4 regions of the Chryseobacterium sp. YR221 genome follow, and region 2 is predicted to be linked to each of the others. Evidence: riboswitches for the same ligand, from Rfam matches in the RefSeq annotation. Region 2 holds a riboswitch; each other region holds the start of a gene.
The links. A riboswitch is a leader RNA that binds a small molecule or an ion and turns the genes downstream of it on or off. The one in region 2 is predicted to bind S-adenosylmethionine.
Positions count from the first base shown of each region.

Region 1 (5,898 bases), on a different contig from region 2:
ACATTCATATTGATTTCCTTAGGAAGGATAATTTGAGTCATCACATTAAAAATCCAGAACCCTTTATTGTTGAGGTTTTCAATGTCATGTTTCTGATATCCTGCATACAGATACATAAAGTTGATTTTATCAGGATTAAAATTAAACTTCATGATTTCACTTATCGGTTTGCTGAATATCATAAAAGGAATAGGAAGACCTACATTGAAATTGTGGATTTTCATATTAGAAATATTAATCTGCTCATTGTACAGATTTTTACCGTCTTTTCTGATAATCTGTGCTACCTGGTTGCTTGCCGAACTTACACTATAGCCGATAAATGCATAATCAAAAGCAGAAACCTTAAGCTCATAGTTATCAAAAATGGTCGGCTGAAGATTCGGGTTACCTGTTATTTGGGTATTGGGACCTGCAAATGTGGTATTGTTGGGGTTAAGAGCAGAAATACTTGGTAAACTGATTTTTCTGTTATAGTTTGCCGCAACATACACCTGATTCATCATGCTATACTGAATGCTGGCATTTGGGAAAAACTTAAACTTATTAAAAGGAATTAAATCATCCTGAACAAGCTTTTTATCTTTGTTAATGTATCTTGTTACTCCGGAAATATCATAGTTTTCAGCACGTCCTCCTAATGTAAAATCAAACTTCTTAAGTTTTGCCTGAAATTCTAAATAGGTAGATGCGGTTTGTCTTTGATATTCTAAATTAGTCAATCCAAAGCTTTTAGTATCATAATCCTGTCTTTCATATAACCCTCCTGCACTTAGCTTTCCACCATCAAGAAGTTTAATGGGTTGTGAGTAATCAACTTTGAAGTTGGCTATTCTCATATCCGATTTGTTGTTGAGAATATCATTCCCTCCTACATAGCCAAAAGGTTTCCCATTTTCTGTATAAAAACCTTCCCGAAAGAAATTATCCTGAGAAAACTTGGTATCAGACTTTGTATAGCCAAACTGAAAATCCAGCTTTTGGGACTTGTCTGCAAAACGCTTTTGATAGGTCACCACAGCTTCTTGTCTCAGGCTGTTGGTACGTGCTGCATCAAAAGCATCAAATTTAGCTTCTTTATAAACATCAGGATCCTGGCTGACAAGGAGATCAGCAAGACCATTACTTAGAGTATAGTTATCATTATTATTGTGGTAAATGTCGTAGTTAAGCAATAATCTGTCCTGCCCAAGCTCAAAGGTTACCCCTGATTTTGCAAAATATCCACGGGCATATCGGTCTGTATTTCCAGACAGAAGGTTGTCCTGCTGAGTATTAAGCATACTTTCACGATAGTTTTGGCCAACATTAAGCTGCCATCCGAAGAGTTTATTTCTGGCGTTGAGGTTAATTGAGTTAGTTACCCTGTTTCTATACTTATCATAGTTTGTGAACGTGTAATTCCCGGAATAAGTAGCTGTTAAGTATTTGTTGGCATTTTTATTCGTAACAATATTCATGATGGCTCCTCCGGAGGTTGCCGGAAATTCTGCGCCCGGTTGGGTAATCACCTCAATTTTCTCTACAGAATTGGCAGGCATGCCTTCAAGAAATGAGTTTAATTCATTAGAAGTAATGTTTAAAGGTCTTCCGTTAAGATAAACATCCAGCATTTTTCCCTGATACATCATTCCCGCGATGTCTGTAGCTACAAGTCCCGGAAGTTTTTTAATCCCTTCCAATACATTCCCGTTGTTGAGCTGAGGCTGTTCAGAGAAATCAAAAACAGTACGGTCTGCTTTTTGTTCAACTGCTTTTTTAGTTTTGGTGATCACTACACCGTCAATTTGTTTTTCTTTAGGCTGGTTATTATTTTTTTCCTGAGAAAAAATTAAAACCGAGCTTACAAGTGATAAAGCGAATACAGTTTTTTTCATAATGTTTTTTACTACTATTCCGTTAGACGCTCAAAAGGAGAATTTGTTACGATAAAATGATGGAAATTAATTTTTTATGTCAAATATTTTTTTATTTCTGAAATAATTATATCTTTGCCAGGTAATTATCAAGAATCTCTAGATGGGATAGCAACCTGCAAAAACAAGCAAGGTGCTGCAATCGATAAGCCGGATCTTCCGGAAAAAATGTTTATCATTCTATCATTTCTCCCATCTTGAATTTTTGTTTTAAAGTTAAAATCAATGTTTAAAGACACGGGAAATCTCATTACGCATGTCAATTTTTATTCCTCAGATTATGAAGACGGGCTTCATTATTCTGATATCTTCTCATGCCATTTCTACATGGGCATGTATTGTTGTTGCTAGCCTTTTCCATTTCTAAAAAATAATACTAACATTTCAAACATTTATGCTAACCTTAAAATTTAAGGTTACAGGATTTGTAGTGCTCAAAAGTAGATCCTCACAACAAAAAAATAAAACACATGTATCATTTCAATAAAAAAATCCTTATCACTTCAGCTGCCTTTATTACAACATTTTATTACGCGCAGTCTGATACAGTACAGTCCAAAAAAATAGACGATGTGGTAATCCTGGGATCACGAGGTTCCGGAAGATCATTAACTGATACTCCGGTTCCGGTAGATATCATTAATATTTCAAAAATTCTAAAACAAAGTCCTGTCAATAATATCAGTCAGGCTTTAAACTATATCGTTCCCTCATTTTCATCTACTTCACATACCGTTAATGATGGTACTGATTTCGTGGATCCTGCCCTTTTAAGAGGTTTGGGTCCGGATCAGGTTTTGGTGTTGCTAAACGGAAAAAGACGATATCAGTCTTCTTTGATTAACGTAACACTTACTCCGGGAAGAGGTTCTGTAGGAACCGACCTTAATGCAATTCCTGCTTTTGCTTTAGATAAGATAGAGGTGCTAAGGGATGGCGCTTCCGCTCAATATGGATCTGATGCCATTGCCGGTGTTGTTAACCTGGGGCTGAAAAAAAGATTGGGACTTTCCGGACAGGTATTTTTAGGAGGATATGCTTCACCTGTTGCTAATAATTTTTCGGGAGGAGTTGACGGGCAGACCATTTCTGTGGATCTTAATTACGGAGCAAAAATCGGAAAAGCCGGTTTTTTTAATATTACAACCTCCGCACAATACCGCGATCCTTATTCCAGAGCAGGTGTTCGGGAAGGAGATATTTTCAATGCTTACAACGCTGTCAATTACAGAGCTTTGCAGGATGGTGTTAATATTGATGGGCTGTATAAGAATATCAAAAACACGTCCAATACCCAGCAGATCATCAGTACCATTAAACAATATGCAACAAAAGTTGATTATTTCTCCTCCGGTTTTCAGTCTCAGATTTCCAATGCAAACAGTATTTCTGACCTTCAGGGGCTATTAGGTGGTGATTTTACCAGTCAGGAGCTTGCTTACAGGGGACTGGAAAGAAAAGACTTCAGTCTTAGAGCCGGGCAGTCTAAATTACAGTCGGCACAGCTTTTCTTTAATTCTGAAATACCGGTTAATGACGATTGGAAAGTCTATTCTTTTGGGGGATACAGCTACCGTCTTGGAAATGCTGGTGGTTTTTATCGTCTTCCAAATAACGAAAGAAACATCAATGCAGTTACTCCTAATGGATATCTGCCTCAGATTGAAGCGACAGTGAATGATTATTCCCTTGCAGCAGGAATTAAAGGAAAATGGAATGGCTGGAACGTAGATTTCAGTAATACATTTGGGAAAAATGCCTTTAGCTTTGGTGTTGTGAACACCTTTAATGCCTCTCTGACAGACTATTCTCCAAGAAGTTTTGAAGCTGGAGGATCTGAGTTTTCACAGAATACGGTCAATCTTGATTTTTCGAAGAAATATAATGTATTGCATGGCCTTAACCTCGCGTTTGGAGGAGAATACAGATATGAAAACTACAAAGTAAACGCCGGAAAGGAAAACTCTTATGCTTCTTATGATATTTTTGGGAATGTGGTTACTGCCAATACACCTGAAAATGAAAAAGTAACAGACTTTTTTGGAAATATAAGACCGGCAGGAGCTCAGGTTTTTCCTGGTTTCAGTCCTGAAAATGCTGTTTCCGGAAGTCGGAATAGTGTAGCGGCCTACGCTGATGTGGAGCTTGAAGTAACAAACAGATGGTTACTGGAAGGTGCTCTGCGCTATGAAAACTATTCAGACTTTGGATCTACATTTAATTATAAGCTGGCAACAAATGTAAAACTGGCACCCAATTTCAATTGGAGAGGTGCCGTGTCTACAGGATTTAGAGCACCCTCTTTAGCTCAGATTTATTACAGCTCTACTTCCACATTGATTCAGCAAGGGAAAACAACACAGGTAGGTACTTTCAGGAATAATTCTGAGGCAGCACAGGCTCTTGGTATTCCAAAATTAAAGCAGGAAACATCACAATCCTACAGTACGGGAATTACATGGAGAATTCCGGCATTAAGCCTGGCATTCACAGCCGATGTATATTATATAAAAATAAAAGACAGGGTAGTCCTTACGGACCTTTTCTTCCGTCCTAATGGTAGCTTTACCCCAGGTTCAGATCAGGCAGTTCTTCAGGATGCTTTTGACGTGGCAAGAGCAAGCGCTGCTAATTTTTTTGCCAATGCTGTGGATTCTCAGACAAAAGGACTAGATATTACAGTTTCTCAGACTTCGAAAATTTCATCAGGTGTTTCCCTGGAAAATAATTTGGGCATCAACCTGAACCAAACCAAAAGAATTGGAGATATCCACGCATCCCCGAAATTAGTAAGCCAGATAGATAATTATTTTTCTGAGCCGAACAGAGTCTATTTCGAAGAGGCTGTACCCCGGATAAAAGCAACATTATCCAATACCCTGAAATTATCAGACTTTAGTCTTGTACTTCGAAATTCTTTTTTCGGTAAAGTGACAGATGCAGATGTTGTGGATGCCAATTTTGATGGCATCACAGAAAGTGGGGAGCATTTTGTATTAAATAGCCGCTTTGTGACGGATCTTTCGGTGGGTTATGATTTTAATAAGAATATTTCAGCAACCATTGGAAGTAATAATCTCTTCAATATACTTCCTTCCAAAAGCCCTAATATAAGCTCATTAACGGCAGATAATCAGTTTGTTTATTCCAGACAGGTTTCTCAGTATGGTATCGGAGGACGCTTTGTGTTTGCGAGAGTAGAATTTAAATTTTAAGCAGAAGACAGCAAAAGCAGAGACTTAATCTCTGCTTTTTTGTTTGAATAAACAGGTGGATTTCATTATTGTGCCCGGTTTTTTTCTTCAAAATTAATTTTTCTCTCCTCATTTTTCAGCTTCTGGTTGCCGAAATTATAGGTGATACTTAAGGTCAGCCTTCTGGCGTCCCAATAATTATTGAAAGACTGTGTATTATCGGAGAAATACATATTGGCTTTATATCCGGATTGTTTAAAGATATCACTTACCGAAAGGTTAATCTGCAATGCTTTTTCTGCAAAGCTCATTTTTATTCCGGCATCAGCACTGGCCCTGTTTCTGACGGACATATACCCATCCCTTGATGGAAGATTATGCCAGTAATTTAAAAACAGAAAAAACGTTTTGGCTTTATTGAGTCTGAAAGTATTGTTGGTAGAATAATAGAAGGCTTGCCCACTTTTAGGGACGGCATTGAATTGGGTAATCTGGGTTTCATTATAGCTGAAGGATGCAGAAAGATTGCTTTCCCAGATTTTGAAAAAAGTATCTGTATAGTTAAGATTGATCCCATAATTGTTTTGATTGTAATAATTTTGATAAGTACTGGTTAGCTGGATTCCATCTAAAAATGTGATCTGGTCAAAATTATTCAAGGTTCTCTGGTAGTAGAGATTAGCTGAGAATTTATTTTTAAAGATATAATTGACTTCAATATTATGGTTGAATGAAGGCTGGAGGCTTGGATTTCCGGTATAATAAGTATTTGGATTGGAGTACCAGCG
Region 1 covers NZ_FWXM01000006.1:291,826-297,723, forward strand. Annotated here, with positions in the region: gene B8967_RS18415 (outer membrane beta-barrel family protein) at 1-1,877, opposite strand, end outside; SAM-I-IV-variant riboswitch at 1,998-2,095, shown strand; gene B8967_RS18420 (TonB-dependent receptor plug domain-containing protein) at 2,387-5,131, shown strand; gene B8967_RS18425 (outer membrane beta-barrel family protein) at 5,197-5,898, opposite strand, start outside.
Region 1: linked by a shared signal. The riboswitch ahead of B8967_RS18420 (TonB-dependent receptor plug domain-containing protein) and the one ahead of B8967_RS14950 (alpha/beta fold hydrolase) in region 2 are both predicted to bind S-adenosylmethionine.

Region 2 (5,898 bases):
TGTCTTTGGACATTTCTTTCATCTTCATCCGTGGTGTCATTTTGAATTTCGTGGTAAAATTCTTCAGCTTCAGTTTTTCGGATATTGAAGATCTCATCGAAACTTTGAAAAGGCTCATCAGTTTCATCAGGACATAATCTGAATTCAAAAATCTTACATTGTCCGGATTCAATAAATTCGTCAATCAGAAAAGAAGCTTTTGTTCCCCTCCTCTCAGGATTTACAGTGTCTCCCTGGTGAATAATGAAATCATTAATACCATCTTTGAAATAAGTATTTTCAGTTTTGGGAGCTCCATAAAGCTTAGAAGTATTGGTTTCATTATCACAAAATACACTTTGTGCATTTCCGTTTCTGGAGTATAGCTTTTTAATTGAAATACTGTCATGCCCAATACTAATACTTCCATCATGAGAAGTATGCATTTCACCTCTATAAGTATTGTATCCCCATTTCCAATTGTTTCTGAACCAGGCTGTTGGTGCTACTACAATAGGGGCAGCGTGCTGACTTCGGTTACATACCGTAACCCTTGCCAAGATATCATTATGGTCAGCCTTACAGTATTCAATGAAAATATCAAAATATTCATCGTTGTTGAAGATTCCGGTATCAAAAATTTCATATTCCGGTTCCTTTTTGCTGCGTCTGCCGTTTTCTGTGACAAGATCATCATAAGGAAATGCATTGATCGGATATTTATAAACCATTTTCATATAGCTATGAGTAGGAGTATTATCCAGATAATAAAATATTTCTTTGATGTCTTCACCATGGTTTCCCTGAGGATTACTCAGTCCAAAGAATCGCTCTTTTACAATTTTATCTTTCTTGTTCCAAAATGAAAATGCAAAACAGAACAGCTGCTTGACATCGGAAATACCGGCAATACCTTCTTCTCCCCAACGGTAAGCATAGCTCTCCGCATTGTTATGATTGGTAAAGTTCCAGGCATTTCCATTTGAGCTGTAATCTTCACGTACATTTCCCCATTGCCGGTTGCTTACGTAAGGTCCCCAGTTTTTCCATTTGGAATCTTGTAATCTTTCTTTTTCGGAGGTCATATATCATCATTTTCCATACGAAGTTAGTTTTTTTGAAAAGTAATTCCAATTCCTATCATCTGAATAATTCTTAATATAGGCTTGAAACACTTGTGTTTATGGGGATATTAAAATATTAAATTAATTTTTTTTTGAAATTAAAAGAAAAAAACTACCTTTGCACCATTCGTTCATTCAAATATTGAAAATGTTATCAAGAAAGGTTGAGGGATTAGACCCTATGAAACCTTAGCAACCCTTTGTGCAAGCAAAGAAGGTGCTACGTTCTACCAAAATTATTTTGGACAGATAACTTACTGAAGTTCTTTTCAGCCATTTCCTGTGGCATTTTCAATTGTATTAAAAATAATAGAATTGAAAACAGAACTAAACTATATTAATCTTTCGTATCAAACCCATTCCAAAAAGGAATACCATATCCCGTTGAGCTATGAGCTTTTCGGGAAAGACTTGTTCACTGCACCTATTATTTTAATCAATCATGCGTTGACCGGAAACTCAAATGTATCCGGAGAAAAAGGCTGGTGGAAACAATTAATTGGCGACGGTCAGATAGTTGATACGAAAAAGTACACAGTTCTGTGTTTTAATATTCCCGGAAACGGCTACGATAATTTTTTAATTGAAGACTATGAAGATTTCACTCCTTCAGATATTGCCAATATCTTTTTGAAAGGACTGGAAATTTTACATATCGAAACCTTATATGCCATTATTGGAGGCTCCTTAGGAGGAGGGATTGCTTGGGAAATGCTTTCCAAGAAGCCTGATCTTGCAGAAGTATTTATCCCTATCGCCTGTGATTTTAAAACTCATGACTGGCTTCATGCACAATGCCTTGTTCAGAAATTTTTACTGAATGATAAAGATGAACCTCTGCAAAAAGCCAGAATCCATGCCATGTTGTGCTATCGGACTCCACAATCACTCAATGACAGATTTCAAAATAAATACAATAAGGATAAACAACGCTTAGAATCGGAAGACTGGCTGGTTTATCACGGAAATGCTTTAAACGATAGATTTAGTTTAAAAGCGTACAGGCTGATGAATCATCTATTAATGAATATCAATACAGAAGAAGCTATGCTGGAGAAAATCCAGGCCCGAATGCACATGATCTCCGTTGATACAGATTTATTCTTTCCTGCTTCTGAAATCCGAATGTGTTTTGAAAGACTGACAGAGAAAAATAAGAATGTTTCTTATCACGAGATCCAATCAATACATGGGCATGATGCCTTCCTAATGGAATACCAACAATTAAATACTATCATAAAAAATATTTTATAGACTCATGAAAAATGCTAACGAAATAAAATTTTTGAAGAACAGATCAATCATTAAATTTGAAGGAGAAGATTTCCTTGGAGAAATCGGAATTGACGGACGAATTTTTAAAGCGCTTACTTTAGCGCGTATCAGTGTGGGAGTGATTTCCCAACAAGCTATAGAAAACGGAATCTCTATTTTGGTTCAGGAAAATGATGCAGAAAAAGCAGTAGCTTGCCTTATCGATGAATTTGAAGCAGAAAGAAAATCAGGGAAAGTTTCCCAAATCTACAGTATCAATAATGTTTCTGTACTTGGATTTGTAGCAGAAGATTTTAATAAAGTTCTTGCTGAGCTGGCCAGAAATAATGTCTTCCCATTGCTTTTAAACCAAGTATCAGGAGAAAACAGGGTAAACATCGTGGTAACCTCTTCACAGGACGAAAAAACCAGAAATATTTTAGAATCTGAAATATTCAAAAAACCAAAGACTGTTCATCTGGCTATTATCGGTCACGGGAATGTGGGGAAAACACTCATTGAACAGGTTCTTCAATCTTCAGAAGAAATTAAAAGACGTAAGAAAATAGATCTTAAAGTAGTTGCAGTAGCCAATTCAAAGAAGATTGCTTTCAATAAAAAAGGTTTTGATGCGAATTGGAATGATGAGGTTTTGACTGCAGAGCACTCCTCAAATGTACAGGAACTCATCAGATTCTCTAACGAAAATCAGTTGGAAAATCTGATTGTTGTGGATAATACGGCAAGTAAAGATTTTGTGAAAAACTACCATGCCCTGGCAGAAAACGGATTTGACCTGGTTTCTTCCAATAAGATCTTCAACACACTTCCTATTGAAGAATATCGTAAACTAAGATATACGTTGAGTAAAAACAACAGACGATATTTGTATGAAACAAATGTAGGAGCGGGTCTTCCGTTAATTGACACGATCAAATTACTACACCTTTCAGGAGAAAATATCACCAGAATCAAAGGTGTATTCTCAGGTTCGCTGAGCTATATCTTCAATAACTTCTCTGTAAGAAATGATAAGTTTTCTACAATTATAGGAGAGGCAATGGAAAAAGGATACACAGAACCGGATCCGCGTGAAGACCTTTCAGGAAATGATGTAGCAAGAAAATTACTGATTTTGGCAAGAGAGCTGGATCTGATCAACGAATTCCAGGATATTAATATTCAAAATCTAATTCCTGAAAATCTTCTTTCCGTAGAGAAAAATGAATTTATCTCAAGACTGGAAGAACTGGATGAAGAATATCAGAATATCAAAGAAAACCAAGAGCCCGGTCATGTCTTGCGTTACGTAGGAGATCTGCATGGGAATCTTCAGGAAGAAAAAGGACAGCTTGATGTGAAATTGGTGTCCGTACCGGGAAGTTCAGCATTAGGACAGTTAAAAGGTTCTGATTCAATCTTTGAGATTTATACAGAAAGCTACGGTGAAAATCCAATTGTTATTATGGGAGCCGGAGCCGGAGCGCAGGTTACTGCCAGAGGTGTTTTCGGAGATATTTTAAGAGTAAGTGAAATAAAATAAAATTAATGTAACAATCTGACAATTTAACAGTTTACCAATACTTGTAAATTACCATTCTGAGCATTGCGAAGAATCTCATTATTAAATTGTTAGACTGCTATATTGATAAATTAATTAAAACTATATGGAGAATTTTGAAACATCAGCAATAAGAACCCAAACTGAAAGAACTCAGTTTGACGAGCATTCCACACCATTATACCTTACATCCAGCTTTATTTTTCAGGATGCCGAAGATATGAGGGCGAGTTTTGCCGAAGAAAAGCCTAAAAATCTATACAGCCGTTTCTCTAATCCGAATGTAACGGAATTCACAGATAAAATTGCAAAAATGGAAGGTGCAGAAGCAGGATATGCATTTGCTACAGGAATGGCTGCAATTTATTCCACATTTGCGGCATTATTGAATGCCGGAGATCATATTGTAAGCTGCCAGTCGGTTTTTGGATCTACCCACACCTTGTTCACCAAGTATTTCCCGAAATGGAATATTGAAACTACTTATTTCAAGGCCGGTGATGCTGAAAATGTTGAAAAATATATTCAACCGAATACAAAGATTCTATACCTGGAAACTCCTACTAATCCTGCTATTGAAATTTTGGATTTGGAGTTTTTTGGAAAAATTGCAAAAAAACACAATCTTATTTTTATTGTAGATAATTGTTTTGCAACACCTTATCTTCAGCAGCCAATTAAATATGGTGCAGATGTTGTTGTACATTCAGCCACGAAATTGATTGACGGACAGGGAAGAGTCTTAGGAGGAATTGCAGTAGGAAAAGAAGACCTGATCAGAGAAATTTATCTTTTCGCAAGAAATACAGGTCCTGCATTATCTCCTTTTAATGCATGGGTATTATCAAAAAGTCTGGAGACATTGGCAATCCGTGTTGAAAAACATTGTGAAAATGCATTGAAAGTAGCCGAGTTTTTAGAAAGCCATCCTAATGTGGAATTGGTTAAATATCCATTCCTGAAATCCCATCTGAGCTATGAAGTTGCCAAAAAACAAATGAAACTGGGAGGAAATATCGTTGCTTTTGAAATAAAAGGAGGAATAGAGGGTGGAAGAAATTTCTTAGACAAGATACAAATGTGTTCACTTTCTGCCAACTTAGGTGATACAAGAACGATCGTTACTCACCCGGCTTCTACAACTCATTCCAAACTGTCTGACGAAGAAAGAAATGAAGTAGGAATTACAGCAGGTCTGGTACGTTGTTCTGTAGGCTTGGAAAATGTAGAAGATATCATTGCAGATTTAAAACAAGCTTTAGATTAGTTGAGGGTTTAGGGTTGACAGTTTATAGATAAAAAATGAGTAAAGATTATACAGAATTAGAGGTTTGGATTGAAGGAAGAAAATTGGTTAACCTAACTTATATTTTGACCACAAATTTTCCTAAAGAAGAAGTATCTGCTTTAACCAGTCAAATAAGAAGAGCCGCTATTTCAGTCCGATCAAATATAGCAGAAGGATGTGGAAGAAGAATATCTAAAGATACATTACACTTTTTGCATATTGCCAGAGGATCTCTTTACGAACTGGAAACCCAATTTTATCTGGCTTTAGACCAAGTATATATTTCTAAAGATGATTTTGAAATTGTAAATAGAAAAATCCTTTTATGTAAAAAACTTATCAGCGGATTTATAAATTATTACAAAAAAATAGAAAATGAAAAATAGCATACAAGACTTTCAACTCTCAGTTCTCAACTCTCAACTCCAAAAGCGCATCCTCATCCTTGACGGAGCTATGGGAACCATGCTTCAGCGTTATAAGTTTGAAGAAGAAGATTATCGTGGAGAACGCTTCAAAGACTGGGAACATCCGGTTAAGGGAAACAATGATTTGCTTTCTTTGACTCAGCCCCATGCTATTGAAGAAGTTCACAAAAAATACCTGGAAGCAGGGGCTGATATTATTGAAACGAATACATTTTCAGGAACTACTATCGCTATGGCAGATTATCATATGGAAGAACTGGTGTA
Region 2 covers NZ_FWXM01000004.1:557,900-563,797, forward strand. Annotated here, with positions in the region: gene B8967_RS14945 (MGH1-like glycoside hydrolase domain-containing protein) at 1-1,064, opposite strand, end outside; SAM riboswitch class I at 1,252-1,359, shown strand; gene B8967_RS14950 (alpha/beta fold hydrolase) at 1,419-2,357, shown strand; gene B8967_RS14955 (ACT domain-containing protein) at 2,362-3,900, shown strand; gene B8967_RS14960 (O-succinylhomoserine sulfhydrylase) at 4,025-5,185, shown strand; gene B8967_RS14965 (four helix bundle protein) at 5,221-5,592, shown strand; gene B8967_RS14970 (homocysteine S-methyltransferase family protein) at 5,582-5,898, shown strand, end outside.

Region 3 (5,898 bases), 160 kb from region 2:
AAAAAGAACCGGATATTTTCAGAGCGATCAAGAGAGATGCACTTCTTGAAAACGTTGTTGTTAACAATGGAATAGCAGATTATAAAGACGGATCAATCACTGAGAATACAAGAGTTTCTTATCCAATCTATCATATCAACAAAATTGTATTGCCATCTAAGGCAGGGCACGCTAAAAAGATTGTTTATCTTTCAGCAGATGCTTTCGGAGTACTTCCTCCGGTTTCTATCCTGAATGAAGATCAGGCTCAGTACCACTTCCTTTGCGGGTATACTTCAAAACTTGCCGGAACAGAAAGAGGAATTACAGAACCTCAGCCATCTTTCTCACCTGCATTTGGTGAAGCATTCCTTACATTACACCCTACAATGTATTCTAAAACATTGATCGGTAAAATGAAAGAGCATGGTGCTAAAGCATATTTAGTAAATACAGGTTGGAACGGTACAGGAAAAAGAATTTCTTTAAAAGATACAAGAGCAATCATTGATGCTATTATTGACGGTTCTATTGATAACGCTCCTAAAACTCAGGTTCCAATCATGAATCTTGAAATTCCTACAGCACTTCCAAATGTTTCTGAAGGTATTCTAGATCCTAGAGATACTTACGCGAATGTTTCCGAGTGGGAAGAAAAAGCAAAAGATCTTGCTTCAAGATACATTAAAAACTTTGAGCAGTACTGTGATACTGAAGCAGGTAAAAAACTAATTGCTTCAGGACCTCAATTACAGGAACAAACAATCTAATAAGATTATTTACAATACATACAAAAGCCTCATCACTGATGAGGCTTTTTTTATTTCAAATAGAGTAAAATGTATTGTTTATTTTGCTACATCTGCGATAGATATTTAAAAAGAGAATTTATTTTAAACTTAGCAAAGCTAATCTGTATCCTTCCATTCCGAAGCCAGACAATACAGCATCGGTGTTGGCAGCAGTCACAGACTTTTGTCTGAATTCCTCTCTTTTATAAATGTTGCTGATGTGTACTTCAACCTTAGGTTTTTGTATGTTCTTTAAGCAGTCTGCTATCGCATAAGAATAATGAGTGAATGCTCCCGGGTTGATCACTACTGCATCAAAATCATCTTCCTGAAGCCTGTTGATGAGCTCTCCTTCAATATTGGATTGATAATATTTTAATTCATAAGAATGAAACTCGGATTTTAGATTTTCCAAATACTTTTCCATAGAGATTGTTCCATAGATTTCCGGTTCTCGTGTTCCTAGTAAATTAAGATTGGGGCCGTTAACGATAAGAATTTTCATTTAAAAAATTTAATCAAAGATAAATAAATTTATATAGACTACAGATCAATATTCGTCTGTGGGTTTTGCTGCGCATATTCTGAAGGGGTAATTCCTACAATCTGTTTAAAAACCCTGTTAAACGTTGACTGATTTGAAAACCCTGCTTCAGTATAGATATACATTAAAGTCGTTTTTTGGAAATCAATCTCTGTAAAAAGTTTTTTCACATAGTTGATTCTATAGATATTAAGATATGTATTGAAATTGGAATATCCTTTATACCGTATAGCTTTAGAAATATAAGTGCTGTTGACATCTAGTGCTACGCTCAGTTTTGAGAGATTGAACTTGTCATCTTTAAAAAGTTTATTCTCGGTCATGGCGGTTTCTATTTTTTCAAATAGTTTTTTCATGCTTTCAACATCAATGTCATCCCATGAGTTTTCAGTAGGAGTCTGTATTTCATCTTTTCGAATTACAGTGGATTCTATTTGAGATAGAATTTCCAGTTTTCGGATCTTATCTTTATAATAAATTAATAATGAAACAACTAAAATATTTGAAATAAAAAGGATGGTATCTGTAAACATTACCTCTTTTTGGGTATGCTCAGGAAAAGTAAAGTTGAAGTTATTGGCTGCAATATAGCCGGTAATAATTAATAATAATATATAAGCCACATACAGTAATACTTCTTTTTTGGAAAAGAAAATATAGGCTCCCAGTGGGATGGGAAGCAGCCAACAAAAACTTGCAACAGAATTATTCCAGAAGGCAAGCATAATATAGAAGTTGTAAATAGGGGCAAATAGTAGATACAGATGCACTATAAGGCTTATCGGATATTTTTTTCTTACAATTGAATAGGTATAACCGGAAAAAAATAACCCGATCATTAAATACCAGGACATCATTTTGTCATGAATAAAGAATGTGAAGATTACGGCATATACTCCTAAAACCAGTAGCATAAGAATAGTATACCTATCCATTAGTTCAAGCTTAAATTTTTCTATCTGTACATTCTTTGTGTTTACTTCTGACATCTAAAATCTGTGTTATAAGGAATAAATTAATGAATTATCATAATTCATTAGGATATTGTTTTGGTTTTCAAAGATATATAAAATTTAAATCATTTTCAAGATTGTGATTTATACTTTTATTTTTTGATTTAATGATACAGTTAGTTTTGCAGGAGAAATTGTATCAAACAAATGTACCGAATAAATGTCCTTACTCTATTGAAAAAGTTTCAAACTCCATTCTTTCTTAGCTATACTTTGCTGTGCTCTTCCAATATTTTTAGAAAAAAAATTCCAGATTTAAAACACAATTGATCATGCTTTGATAGGGCACCTCAAAGAAGCTTTTGTCAACTTTTTAACAAAAAATAATTCGAAAAATGAAAAAAACACTATTCTTATTGACAACAATTATTTCAGGATTGGCCTACTCCCAGGTAGGTATTAATACAGCGAATCCACAAGGAAGTTTCCATGTAGATGGCTTAAAAGATAACAATGCGACAGGAGTTCCAACAGCTGTACAACAATCCAATGATTTTACTGTAACTTCTTCTGGTAGCGTTGGGATTGGTACTACGGTGCCTAATGCATCTGCAATGCTTGATGTGAATGTTGACGCTCTTGCAGTGGGTAGTAAAAAAGGATTTTTGGGGCCAAAAGTTGCCTTGACTTCTCAGACGGATGGGGCTACCATCCCTTCACCGGCTGCGGGATTACTTGTATACAATTTGGGAACCGCAGGGCTAGGCTATGTCGGTTACGTATTTTGGAACGGAACTGAATGGAGAACATTCAATAATGGTTCTCTTGCGCCCGGAACTTTAGGATCTATTACCTGTAACGGAGTCACACTTTCTCCAGGAACCTATACGGCAGGAACTCCCTATACCGGAACAATGACTGTTCCTTACACCGGAGGAAACGGAGGAGTCTATCCGGCACAGACTGTGGGGCCTGTAAATGGGCTTACAGCAACACTGGCTGCTGGAAATTTTAATGTAGGATCAGGAATTCTTAGCTATACAGTGTCAGGTGTACCTACGGCTTCCAGCCCTACACTGACTACTTTTGCATTAAATATTGGCGGACAGACCTGTAGTGCAACAGTAGGAGCCGGAGCTGTGATTGCTCCCGGAGAGTTGGTTTATTATCATTCTTCAATTCCGCGCAAGACAACATCATTTCTTTTAAGCCAGTTTCTTAATGATCTTCCCGTGATCAATAATACGTTCAGAGTGGATGCTTTTATTACTGCTCCCAATGCATTTGACTCAAGCGGGGCAGCTACTAATTTTGATCCGCGTCTTTATAATATCACTACTGCCAATGCAAAAGTATGGGTTTCTGAAGTGTCTACCCATACAGGTGACTCACATGGCGCTAACTTATTAATTTTCCCTAATAATTATGCACAGTTTGATGATGGGGTTTATCTTACCTATGGAAGAAACGAAACGGTAACTTTTGATATTACTACTGCTGACAACAAATGGTACAGAGTGTACTATGCACTCCGTATAGATAACAAATCTTTTACAAGTGCAGGGAATGGTAATACGACTTCAGATTCCAATACTTCAGATAATACACTGGAGGTTTTTGTATCCATCCAGAGACTTTACTGATCTTAATAAGTGAGTTATTATTTGTAATTCCTAAAAAATTCTTACTCAGATAAAATTTAATGACGCCATTGGCGTCATTTTTTTATTTCCATGCACACAGAGTGTATTGATTCAATTATTATTAATGATATTTCTCATGTTTGCTAAAGTGTCAATTTTTATAAGTCCTTATTTTATCGGCTTTTTAATAAAATATTAAGTTAATTTTTGAAAAATTATCATGAAAAATTATAAGTCTACTTGTTTTGTAGACTAAATATTTCTAGATTTGCAGACATATTTCGATCGGCTTATAAAGAAAGATGGAGGGAACTGACCCAATGAAATCTTAACAACCTGCTCTCGCGCAAGGTGTTACATTCAGCCTTTAAAGGAAAAATAAGCATTAGGTTTATCGTATTTATCGATGCCCTTTGCTGTATTATCTGCAAAGGGCAAAATTTTAATATATGATAAACAAAATTGATTATGATTAATAAAAATTTGATTAGCTCAAAAATTTGGATTCCCCCTGTAGCGGTATTCTTTTTAGGAATAGGAAGCTTAAGCGGACAGAATACCAAGGCTAAAAAAGATACACTCAATGAGAAGGAGCTTGATGAAGTGGTGGTGGTAGCCTACGGAAAGGCTAAAAGAACCAGCTACACCGGTTCTGTGGCAACTATTTCCAGTGATAAAATTAACAACAGACCTGTTACCAATATTACAAAAGCATTGGAAGGACAGGTTGCAGGAGTACAGACAACAAGTTCTTCCGGACAGCCGGGATCTACAGCAACAATCAGGATCCGAGGAATTGGTTCTATCAGTGCATCCAGCGATCCTTTATATGTGGTAGACGGAATTCCTTTTGACGGAAATCTGAACTCTATAAGCCCTAATGATATAGAATCAATCAGTGTACTGAAAGATGCTACGGCAAGTGCTCTTTATGGATCAAGAGGAGCGAACGGGATCATCATTATTACGACTAAATCCGGTAAAAAAGGAGAAGCCCGAATCAATTTTAATATGAGCCAGGGTTTTTCCACCAGAGCGGTAAAAGATTACGAACAAGTCAATACGGATCAGTATTTTCAACTGTATTGGGAAGCATTGAGAAACGGATACAGATCCAGTCAGATCAATGGACAGCAGGCGGCTCAGATGGCTACCAATAATCTTATTTCTGAGCTGGGTATCAATCCTTACGGAGCCAATTATTCAAAACCTGTAGGTACAGACGGAAAACTATTATCCGGGGCGACACCTTTATGGAATGATGACTGGAGAGATGTTTTACAGAGAGTGGCTTCGAGAAATCAGGTAGATCTGGATATCAGTGGAGGAAGTGAAAAAAGCAATTACTTTTTCTCATTGGGATATCTTGATGATAAAGGGATTGCCATTGAATCCGGATTTAAAAAATACAGCACAAGGTTAAAACTCAATTCTGAAGTTAAGAAATGGTTGAATGTAGGGGTAAACCTAAGTTATACCAACAGTATTCAACAGGCTCCTACGTCTTCAGATTCCAATACAAGCAATGTTATCCAGGCAGCAAGATCTGTTCCTTCATTCTATCCTTATTATGAGAGAAATCCGGATGGGTCTTATGTATTGGATGGTGCCGGAAACAGAATTTACGATTTTGGAAAATACAGGCCTACCAACGCTCTTCAGAATCAAAATCTGGCAGCAACTTTACCTTTGGATAAAAACGAAAATAAAGAAGATAACTTCTCCGGAAAAGGTTTCATGGATTTCACATTCTTACCTGAATTGAAGTTCAGAACCAGTTTTTCTGTAGATTTGGTCAACTATAATGGACATTATTACTCAAACCCGCTTATTGGGCAGGGTAGTGAGATTGGAGGATCGGTCACAAAGTCAAACAGCAGAACTTTATCGTATACCACGAGTAATATTCTGACTTTTGATAAAAAATTCGGAAAGCATCACTTTAATGTGTTGGCAGGTCAGGAATTTTATAAATATGATTATCAAAC
Region 3 covers NZ_FWXM01000004.1:399,836-405,733, forward strand. Annotated here, with positions in the region: gene pckA (phosphoenolpyruvate carboxykinase (ATP)) at 1-749, shown strand, start outside; gene B8967_RS14180 (type II 3-dehydroquinate dehydratase) at 868-1,275, opposite strand; gene B8967_RS14185 (helix-turn-helix domain-containing protein) at 1,314-2,303, opposite strand; gene B8967_RS14190 (hypothetical protein) at 2,663-3,910, shown strand; SAM riboswitch class I at 4,198-4,295, shown strand; gene B8967_RS14195 (SusC/RagA family TonB-linked outer membrane protein) at 4,379-5,898, shown strand, end outside.
Region 3: linked by a shared signal. The riboswitch ahead of B8967_RS14195 (SusC/RagA family TonB-linked outer membrane protein) and the one ahead of B8967_RS14950 (alpha/beta fold hydrolase) in region 2 are both predicted to bind S-adenosylmethionine.

Region 4 (5,898 bases), on a different contig from region 2:
CAGCTATCCTTGCAAAGGATAATATTGTATCTGTAGATGTTGTGGATTTCCCGGAATTAGGAATGGAAGCTGTAAGAAAAATTGAAGTAAAAGACTTCCCTGCATTCATTATTACGGATGATAAAGGAAACGATTTCTTCGCAAATCTTGCCCACTAGTTAGTTTAAAATTAAAATAAATTATAAAATAGAGCCTATATCTTTTGTGTAAAAAAGAAAAAAGCTCTATTTTTGCCTAAAATCTAAAGAGAATGATAACTATTTTATCAGCATTTTGGCCGTTCTACCAGTTCCTATGGACTGTATTCTTTATTACTATGTTCTTAGTAGGGTTCTGGTGTATTTTTATGTTCTTCGGATTAGTCATTCCAATGTGGCTTACGGAAGGTTTGAAAGAATACTTTGGAAAAGTAAAGGCTTTCGATCCTGAAGATATCAGAAGAAAGAATATTTATGAGCAGGAAGGTGTAGAGGTTCTTTACAACCAACCTAAAGGTAACGGACCTTTCATTCACGATCACGGACATCATCATTAATTGATTGTCATTGCTTTTTCACCTTAATTCTGAAAAAGTAATATCAAAGCAAAACAACATATATAAACCGCTTATTTTTTTAGGCGGTTTTTCTATTTGTTATTTCTCAGGTTTTCAGGAGCAACACCAAATTTCTTTTTAAAAGCACGGGTGAAATTCTGTACATATTCATACCCACATTCAATAGCGATTTCTTTGATCATTACATCACTGTTGGTAATCATTTTTTTTGCCTTCAGCATTCTTAGTTCAGAAATATAATGGGAAATGGTTATATGATATTGACTCTTAAATTCCTGCCGGATTATATTCTGATTAATCCCGATAAGTTTTCCTATTTCCTCAGCCTTTATATTTCTGTGGTAATTTTCATCGATATATTTCTTGATCATTTCAGGGGCCTTTGGGGCTGATTGTGCGCTGTTTTTTTCGTGGAACTGTTCGAATACAAGAATAAGCAGCTTGATGAGCTTGGCTTCAATAAATAACTTCTGAATAATACCTTTCTTTGAAGATCCGATGATTTCTTTAAGAATCATATGCATTTCAACAGTCATGGTGGGGGGTGTTTCTTTATGAAAATAGATGAAGCTGTTTCTCATCATATTTTCCAGTATATCAGCACTTTCCTCACTGGATTGGGGATTGATAAGGTGATTAATATATTGATAGTCAATCCGGATCAGCAGATATTGTAATGCTTCCTGACTATCAGATCGTAATTCTGCTCTGTTTTCCTCTGATGAATAATAAAGAATGTATTGATTTTTTCTGAATACTATTGGAAGATGACCGGCAGATTTTTCAAGATATATGTCCGAACCCAATAGAAAGAGTAGGTTAAAACTCGATCCAGCTTCCAGTATTGAGGTTTTTGAATATCGTTCAGAACAAAATTCTATGCTAATATTATCTGAGGCAAATAATATCTTTTCTTCTTCTAAATTACTCATAATCAGTGTTATTTTTGATGGTGTTCATATATAACTCCTATATCGGATAACTAAAAGTTGGGAAATGATAACTCTGAATTAAACGGGTAAGCTACTTTTGCGCAAAATTAAATTAAATTTAGAATAATTAAAAATAATATTGATTATGTTTGAAAATCTATATTTTGTGATAAGAAAACTAAGCGCGGGAATGATGTTGATACTCATCGCTTTGAATGGTTTATATGCGCAGGGAAATCCTCAAAACTGTACCAATGCAGACCCTGGAAATAATCCTGGAGATGTAGGATGTGTGAAATTTACTTATCAGGGCCAAACAGTTTCTTATACGACTGTAAGAGCTAATGATGGAAAAATATGGCTGCAGCAGAACCTGGGAAGCTCTAAAGTAGCCTCTTCTCTGGATGATGAAGCTTCATATGGAGATCTCTTTCAGTGGGGAAGATGGGATGACGGCCATCAGTTAAGAAATTCAGCCACAGTTTCTGCTCCTACTCCTAACAGGCCGGACGGTTTAGCAGGGGTGAGCTCGTACATCATAGGAACACCCGCGTGGTGGTCTACTCTTGAAGCTAATGATGAATGGACCGCAAAGAACATAGATGGGCTAGGAAAGACAGTGGGGGTAGACCCATGCAAGGCAATAGGTGCCGATTGGAGAATGCCAACACAGGCAGACTGGTCAAGTATTGTTAGCCTTGAAAGTGTTACGGCCCCCGCAAGCGCTTACAGCAGTCATCTGAAATTGCCTGCAGGAGGATATCGCAGTTCTTCAGATGCTGGTTTTACTTTTGTAGGAAAGAGAGGGTATTTCTGGAGTTCGGATGTATCCGGACTTGGAGGGAAATATCTGTACGTAGGGACCATAAGTGCTAATGCCTCAGCAGGGGCACCCAGAGGGCAGGGAGCATCAGTAAGATGTATTAAACCTACCTCGGCACTTGCTACTTCGGAGGTAAGACTAAATCATAACAGCATAGGGATGTATCCCAATCCAACAAAAGGAATTCTTACCATTAAAGCAGATTCCTCGATTGAAAGTATAATGATAACGAATACGGTAGGACAAAAGATGGACGCCGGGTTTTCAAATGATCAGGTTAATATGACAGGACTTCCGGACGGTTTATACATTGTAGAAATAAAATTAAAAAACGGACAGACCGTTTCTAAAAAGATTATTAAAGGATAAGCAGTCTTCATGTAGAATCACTGTATTCCCTTTACATAAAATAGTTCACTTCAATTACAATTACTTTTATTAGGGAGGCTTATGAAATTTTTCATAAGCCTTTTTTATGCTGTGTTTGTAAATCGTAAAAACGGCTTTTGCATATTGAAAAAAATAGTCTACTTTTGCAGTAGATTTATCAAGAAAGGTGGAGGGATTTGGCCCAAAGAAACCTTAGCAACCTACACAATTCCAGAAGTGTAAAGGTGCTAATTCCAACCCGATGGGGGAGATAATTGAAGTCAATATTCTTATATGAATTCCATTTCTTGAAGTCTTGTGTGTCTGAGGATTGATTCTCGGAATGTATAATAATTTTTGCAGGAACAAAAGATGAAAAAAGTAAGCATAGCTGTATTATTGCTTGGCACCATTGGGATCGCTGCCCAGGAACAGGAAGAAAAAGGAAAACAAATTGAAGATATTATCATCGTAGGAAATCGTAATGTTAAAAGGACAAAACTAGAGACACCAGTTCCCGTAGATGTTATTAATATTGAAAAAATACAGAAAGCATCCCCCCAAATAACGGTTCAGGATTTATTGAACTATGTTATTCCCTCATTTAATTCCGTAAGACAGTCTGCTTCTGACGGAACCGAGCATATTGATCCTGTAACATTAAGAGGAATGGGCCCGGATCAGGTCTTAGTATTGGTTAATGGAAAAAGAAGACATACCACTTCTTTGGTCAATTATCAGAATACCGTTGGAAATGGTTCTGTGGGAACAGATTTGAGTACAATTCCTGTTATTGCTATTGAAAAAATTGAAGTATTAAGAGATGGAGCGGCAGCTCAGTATGGCTCTGATGCCATTGCGGGAGTAATCAATATTATACTCAAAAAAAATGCAGGGGCTTCAGCAAGTATTACTTACGGATTAAGCGGAAGGAATGATGGAGACACCTACCAGGCAGGAGTTAATTATGGGGCTTCATTAGGAAAAAAAGAAGGGTATGTCAATCTTTCATTACAGCTAAGCCACAGAGGGAAAACAACGAGGACTCAAAATCATGATTTGGATATTTTCGGAAATAATTTTGCGTATCCTTTCGCAGATGATCCGGAGGCGGCAAGAGCTGCAGATGATGAGGAAATTAGAAAAAGAGGTTTAACCCGTGACGATTTCAACTTTCAGATCGGAGATGCACAGATCAAGCAGGCGCAGCTGTTTTTTAATTCAGAATATCCTTTTAATGATCATTTTAAACTCTATTCATTTGGTGGTTTCAGTATCAAAGAGGGAAAAGGATATGGCTTCAGAAGGCTTCCCAGTGAAACGTTTAATGTTGTTTCATCACTTTATCCCAACGGATTTCAGGCGGAGCTGGGATCTCAGGTATATGATATCTCTTATGCTGTCGGAGCAAAATATAATGTAAACAACTGGCTTTTTGATGTAAGCAATACGTTTGGAAACAATACTTTCAATTATAACGTAAGCAATACGAATAATGCTTCTTTAGGAGCAAAATCACCGACCCGATTTTATGCCGGGGCACACAGTTTTCTGCAAAATACCCTTAATCTTGACGTCTCTAAAAATATAAACCGGTTTAATATAGCATTTGGAGGTGAATTCAGATTTGAACAATATCAGATTAAATCCGGAGATCCTGCATCCTATACCCAATATGATGTCAACGGAAATGTAGCAGGTACGGGATCAACAGTGATAGGAGCAGGGGGATCGCAGTCATTCATTGGCTTTTCACCGGATAATGCCTTAAAAAAAGACAGACATTCTACAGCGGTATATGCTGATATATCTTATGATTTGGATAAAAAGCTGAATATTGATGCTGCGGCAAGATTTGAAAACTATTCTGATTTTGGAAATACCCTGAATGGAAAACTTGCTGTACGATATGAGTTCCTAAAAAATTATGCGGTAAGAGCAGCTGTAGGAACGGGTTTCAGAGCACCTTCTCTGCAACAGCAGTATTTCAACAATTCTTATGCAGATATTTCAACTTCAGGGTCCACAATTGTAACTAAAGGAATTTTTAATAACGACAGTAAAGCGGCACAGGTTCTTGGATTTGATAAGTTAAAACAGGAGACCTCGGTCAACGGAAGCCTTGGATTTACTTTAAAACCGGCGAAAGGACTATTCATTACTTTAGATGGTTATATCATTAAAGTGAAAGACAGAATTGTCATTACAAGTAATATTACAGATTCCAGATTATCAGATCCTGATGTAGTAGGGGTTGGAAAAGAAGTCGAAAGCGGTAGGTTTTTTGCCAATGCTATTGATACGGAGACCAAAGGCGTGGATTTGGTTATTTCCTACGACTGGAAATTGGGTGGAGGAAACCTGAATGTGAACCTTGCTGGAAATTATACAGAAACAAAAATTACAGATTTTCATTTCCCGGAAAACCTGGGAACTCCTCAGAATGAGTTTTTTGGGCCCGATCAGATCAATATTATAGAAACTTTATCACCCAAAACAAAGGCCTCATTAGGATTGAATTATGGAATAGGAAAGTTTAATTTTCTCGTAAGAAATACCTATTTTGGTAAAGTAATAAGAGACGGATATCCTTTTGGAAGCGTTCAGGAATTTTCACCGAAAGTGATTACAGATGTCAGTGTAGGGTATGATATTACAAAAAATATCAACTTTACCGTAGGTGCTAATAATGTCTTTGATGTGTTCCCGGATCGTCAGATTTATGAAAATTCATATTATGGAGTATTTAAATATGCTCCGGTACAAATGGGAACATTAGGTAGCTATTTCTTCGGAAGGCTTAATTTTAATTTTTAATCATTAATGAATACTCCTTCACATCAGATCGGCTGGAAAACAGCTGCAGCCATTGTGGTTTCCAATATGATAGGAACCGGAATTTTTACAACACTGGGATTTCAGTTATCTGATATTACCAATACCTACAGCATCTTTCTGCTATGGGGTATTGGTGGGATTCTGGCATTATTCGGGGCTTTTTGCTATGCTGAATTGGGATCCCATTTTAAAGGCAATGGCGGAGACTTCATTTATCTCAAAGAAACCTATCATCCGTTATTTGGATACCTTATAAGTTGGATATCTTTGATTATCGGTTTCTCTTCCCCGGTGGCTTTAGCGGCATTAGCCATGTCAAAATATCTTTCAGTATTTCAATACACATTTGGAAATGGTTTTGCCATCGCTGCAATTTTTCT
Region 4 covers NZ_FWXM01000006.1:214,610-220,507, forward strand. Annotated here, with positions in the region: gene B8967_RS18065 (fumarate hydratase) at 1-158, shown strand, start outside; gene B8967_RS18070 (hypothetical protein) at 251-535, shown strand; gene B8967_RS18075 (AraC family transcriptional regulator) at 628-1,488, opposite strand; gene B8967_RS18080 (T9SS type A sorting domain-containing protein) at 1,634-2,680, shown strand; SAM riboswitch class I at 2,853-2,958, shown strand; gene B8967_RS18085 (TonB-dependent receptor plug domain-containing protein) at 3,053-5,497, shown strand; gene B8967_RS18090 (APC family permease) at 5,504-5,898, shown strand, end outside.
Region 4: linked by a shared signal. The riboswitch ahead of B8967_RS18085 (TonB-dependent receptor plug domain-containing protein) and the one ahead of B8967_RS14950 (alpha/beta fold hydrolase) in region 2 are both predicted to bind S-adenosylmethionine.